Regions from separate parts of the Veillonella sp. ACP1 genome, predicted to be linked through region 2. Evidence: a T-box and tRNA genes for the amino acid it is inferred to sense, from the RefSeq annotation. Region 2 holds a T-box; the other holds one or more tRNA genes.

Region 1 (2,462 bases), 200 kb from region 2:
TGAATTCAGTAAATGGAAAAAAGGTCCCAATCCTGAAGGTATCGAGGCTTATGCTAATAGTCAGCTCTATACAGATTGGTTGTTACAACAAATCTACACCTATGGTAAAGATAATTTAAATCTTCAAGCTATGGTTTACTTCTCTGATCATGGTGAAAGCGTTGACAAGTCCCACAATCCAGACACCTTTGATTTTGTGATGACTCACATTCCATTCTGGATGTACTTATCGCCTCAATATCGTGCAGCATATCCTCAAACGGTATCAGCACTCGATAGTCATGAACATCAATATTTCACAAATGATTTATTATACGATACATTAGTTGGTCTCATGCATGCACCAAACAGTCGTTACGATAAAACAAGAGACTTTAGTAATAGTGCTTATCGATTTAATTTACACAATTTAACAACACTATTAGGTGAACAGCCATTAACAAATGACCCAGTTAATGCAGGCCAATAACATACACTAATACAACAATAGCGACGATTGATACATATCAATCGTCGCTATTGTGCTGTATAAGGTCCTGTACATTCTTTTCTGTATAGATTTGTATATTATGTTGTAATAAAAGCTCAGACGTGACACCAACCCCATTTACGAGGGTTCTAGTAAATGTACCATCATATATTTCACCATATCCACAGCTTGGACTCTTAGCCTTTAGTAAAGCACACAAACAATTTTTATCTATAGCAATTGCTAAAGCTAATTCTGCACCCCCTTTAAATTGTTCTGTAACATCTATACCATTTCTCGTTTGGACTCGACCACCTATCCGCTCCGCTGGGGGTCTTGGTGTTAAAAGCCCACCCATAACCTCAGGACATACTGGTATAAGGTTATAGAGGCTCTTAAGTTCTTCCAAACAGTCTATTTTATTATGGTCACCATCATAACGGCAACAAACACCGCAAAGACATTCACTAATCAACAGATTCGGTTTACTCACGTTATATACCTACACGTAAATACAGTTAAAATTATATACAAAAAAAGACTAACCGAAGTTAGTCTAATGGTGCCGAGGACCGGAATCGAACCGGTACGGTTATTTCTAACCGACGGATTTTAAGTCCGTTGCGTCTGCCTGTTCCGCCACCCCGGCATGGGTAACGATTTTGTGGAGGCGGCACCCAGAATCGAACTGGGGAATAAAGGTTTTGCAGACCTCTGCCTTACCGCTTGGCTATGCCGCCATATAAAATTAGTGGAGCGGGAAACGAGATTCGAACTCGCGACCCCCGCCTTGGCAAGGCGGTGCTCTACCGCTGAGCTATTCCCGCATGTACATGGTGCCTCAGGACAGAATCGAACTGTCGACACACGGATTTTCAGTCCGTTGCTCTACCGACTGAGCTACCGAGGCATGAATGGCGACCCCGATCAGATTTGAACTGACGATCTTCGCCGTGACAGGGCGACATGTTAACCGCTACACCACGGGGCCGTATCCAAAGTACTTGCTTAGTATATCTGTTATCAGAGTTTTTGTCAACACTATATGTGTAAATTCTTGATGAAGTTTTTTTCATCTCCCAAAATAGTGCTCTCCCTATGTCCAGGTTCTACTAATAATGCATCATCTAACTCCAGTATTTTACATAAGCTTTTACGTAAATCTTCAGCATTGCCATTATAGTTATCACTATTGCCCACATTTTGTTTATAAATAGTGTCACCTGTAAATAGATGACCTTCTATTTCAAAACATACTGAACCCGCACTATGACCCGGTGTATGATACACCCGTATATGAAATGGTCCGATATTTAGTATACCTTCTTGCAAAGGAATACATTGGGTGAACATTTTTTTCTTGTATACACTTGGTCGACGACGAATCAATTGCAATAATTCATGATCTCCATCATGTAGATATGCAGGTATATTATAATGTCCACAAATATCATCAAGAGCCGACACATGGTCACAATGACCATGTGTTAATAAAACCGCAATTGGTTTGGAATCTCCTACCATCTCAATTATATGTTTACTATGAAATCCAGGGTCAATTATGAGAGATTGATTGTCTTTTTTTAATACATAACAATTTGCCTTATACAAGCCTAATGGGCGTTTTATTATTTCCATTATACAATCCCTCCCCCATAACTAATGCAGTATACAATATAAACTTCTATAAAATTCTATATCGTTTTGTAGTATCTTTTTTAATAAAATACCCTTCCCAGAATTGGGGATGAAGCATAACTAGAATCGTAAATAATTCCAAACGACCTAATAGCATATCTACAATAGCCACACCTTTTGCACCTAATGGCAATAATGCAAAGGAATCAGTTGGTCCATAACCACCAAAGGCTAAACCTACATTACTTTGGAATGCGGTGACTATTTGGAGTGCATCACCTGTAGATAAACCAAAACATGTCATAAGAAATACGGATATAACATAAATCATTAAATATAGAAATATAAATTGTTG
Region 2 (2,462 bases):
TTATGCCGATGTTTATATCCATCGTTAAAATCGTATTGGTTCCAATCATTCTAGGTATCGTATTGAATTACTTTATTGGATCTAAAATTGAACCTGTTAAATCTGTATGTCCTACTATAGCGGCCATTGCAGTATTACTTATCTTGGCTGCCGTAACAGCGGTTAACCAAAAACAAATTGCTGAAACAGGTCTCATCATCTTTGTGGCTTGTTTAGTACAAAACTTAAGTGGCTATGTTGTTACATTCTTTATTTGTAAGGTTCTTAATATTGATGTATCATCTCGTCGTGCTATGCAAATTGAAGTGGCTATGCAAAACTCTGCATTGTCCGTGTCATTAGCGATGAAACATTTTACACCGCAAGCAGCTGTGGCCGGTGCAGTATTCTCTATCATCCATAATTTTACAGGCTCTATTTTTGCCGGTATTTGTCGTAAACATGACGATAAAGAAAAATTAGAACAAGCTTAGTATACAATAGAGTAGGTACATCATTTTAAAAGCTTTAACTGATAATACATTTCAATAAAAGATGTAGTTAAACCTCCATTTTCGCAATCCATAATATGTTTAATTCCCTTAATAAAGGGATATATTCAATGGTACAGAAGATGGAGGTTTTTCTTGTAATTATTGACATTATCTAGCATTATTGGTAAAATTATTTTATATCTTAATATAGGTATACATTAAAAGCTAAGATTGAAAGAAGTACTCTACAACTAACTTTTTAGCGAGAACCGATGGTGGGAGGGTTTAAGGATAGGTAGACGAAATGCATTCATGAGCTGACATCCCGATTATAGGTAGGTTTGTCCGGTGACGCGCCGTTATGCGATGAGTGGGTACTACATTGGTACCTAACAGAGTGGAACCGCGGACCATCGTCTCTGTATGAGATGAGGGTTCTTTTTTATTTTTCGAATATGGAGGCATCAGTATCGATGAGAGAAATTACAGTTTATAATACAATGACGCGCCAAAAAGAGGTATTTACTCCTGTAACACCAGGTGAAGCAAAGATGTATGTTTGTGGTGTAACACCATATAACCATCCTCATATTGGGAATGCTCGTCCTTTTGTAACGTGGGATGTAATTCGTCGCTACATGAAACATGTAGGATATAAAGTAACGTATGTACAAAACTTCACTGATGTAGACGATAAGATTATTAATACATCTAATGGTGAAGGCGTAGCATGGGACGTAATTGCTAATCGTTATATCGATAGCTATTTTGAAGTTATGGATGCACTTGGTGTAGAACGTGCTGATGTATATCCACGCGTATCTACTCATATCCCTGATATTCTCAAGATGATTTCTACGCTTATTGATAAGGGCTTTGCTTATGAGCTAGATGGAGATGTGTATTTTAGCGTAGAAAAATTTGACCATTATGGTGAATTGTCTGGCCGTACATTAGATGATATGGAAGCTGGCGCTCGTATTGAAGTAGATGGTCGTAAAAAGAACCCTATGGACTTTGCACTTTGGAAAGCTGCAAAACCAGGTGAACCATTCTGGGAAAGTCCTTGGGGCAACGGTCGTCCAGGTTGGCACATCGAATGTTCCGCTATGAGCCAAAAATATTTAGGCGAAGAATTCGATTTCCATGGCGGTGGTAGTGATTTGATTTTCCCTCATCATGAAAATGAAATTGCTCAATCTGAAGGCTGCTCTGGCCATCATCCTTCTGTAAAATACTGGTTGCATAATGGATTTATTACGATTAATTCTGAAAAAATGTCTAAATCCTTGAATAATTTCTTCTTGGTGAAAGATATTTTGGAACAATATAGTCCAGATGCTTTACGGTACTTCTTATTAAGCACACATTATCGTAGTCCATTGGATTTCTCCGATGAACGTTTAGAAGAAGCTAACAAATCTTTGGAACGATTAGGCACTGCTATCGAAAATCTTTTATATCTTGAAAAATGTGAAGCTGGCCCTTGTGATGATGCTCAACGTTTATTAGAAAAAGCTAAAGAATATGAAGAAGAATTCGAAGTTGCTATGAGCGATGATTTCAATACTGCTTTAGCTACATCTAGCATGTTCGGACTTGCTAAAGAAATCAACATTTATTACCAAGCTGTAACAGGTCGTGAAGGTGTTGTTTGCCAAGAAGCAATCGCTGAGGTAAAACGTATCTTCAAGTTTATGACAGAGGTCATTGGCGTATTAGAAAAAGCTTGGGAAGGTAATACTGGTGCTGACGCTGTAGAATACGAACAATTGATGGACGTTATTTTATCTGTTCGCCAAGCGTGCCGTGAGCAAAAACAATGGGCTCTTGCCGATTGCATTCGCGATCGATTAGCTGAAATTGGTATTACAATTGAAGATTCTCCTACAGGAGCACGGTGGAAAAAGCGTGAAATTTAAGCAATTTCAATTTCTGAAACAAGAAGCTATAAAAAAATTAATACTCTTAGATACGGAAGACCATTCT

What was found. A T-box is a leader RNA that pairs with one kind of tRNA and senses whether it is charged. The one in region 2 lies ahead of cysS (cysteine--tRNA ligase), so its partner is inferred to be a tRNA-Cys.
Region 1: it has a tRNA-Cys gene. The T-box ahead of cysS (cysteine--tRNA ligase) is inferred to sense a tRNA for this amino acid. The anticodon was not compared.

The regions. Positions count from the first base shown of each region.
Region 1 covers NZ_ALKL01000010.1:376,384-378,845, forward strand. Annotated here, with positions in the region: gene HMPREF1151_RS04950 (phosphoethanolamine transferase) at 1-469, shown strand, start outside; gene HMPREF1151_RS04955 (DUF523 domain-containing protein) at 507-962, opposite strand; tRNA gene HMPREF1151_RS04960 (tRNA-Leu) at 1,030-1,118, opposite strand; tRNA gene HMPREF1151_RS04965 (tRNA-Cys) at 1,135-1,209, opposite strand; tRNA gene HMPREF1151_RS04970 (tRNA-Gly) at 1,222-1,296, opposite strand; tRNA gene HMPREF1151_RS04975 (tRNA-Phe) at 1,304-1,379, opposite strand; tRNA gene HMPREF1151_RS04980 (tRNA-Asp) at 1,385-1,460, opposite strand; gene HMPREF1151_RS04985 (MBL fold metallo-hydrolase) at 1,511-2,107, opposite strand; gene HMPREF1151_RS04990 (TrkH family potassium uptake protein) at 2,154-2,462, opposite strand, start outside.
Region 2 covers NZ_ALKL01000010.1:178,985-181,446, forward strand. Annotated here, with positions in the region: gene HMPREF1151_RS04000 (bile acid:sodium symporter family protein) at 1-473, shown strand, start outside; T-box leader at 692-897, shown strand; gene cysS (cysteine--tRNA ligase) at 947-2,395, shown strand; gene HMPREF1151_RS04010 (Mini-ribonuclease 3) at 2,385-2,462, shown strand, end outside.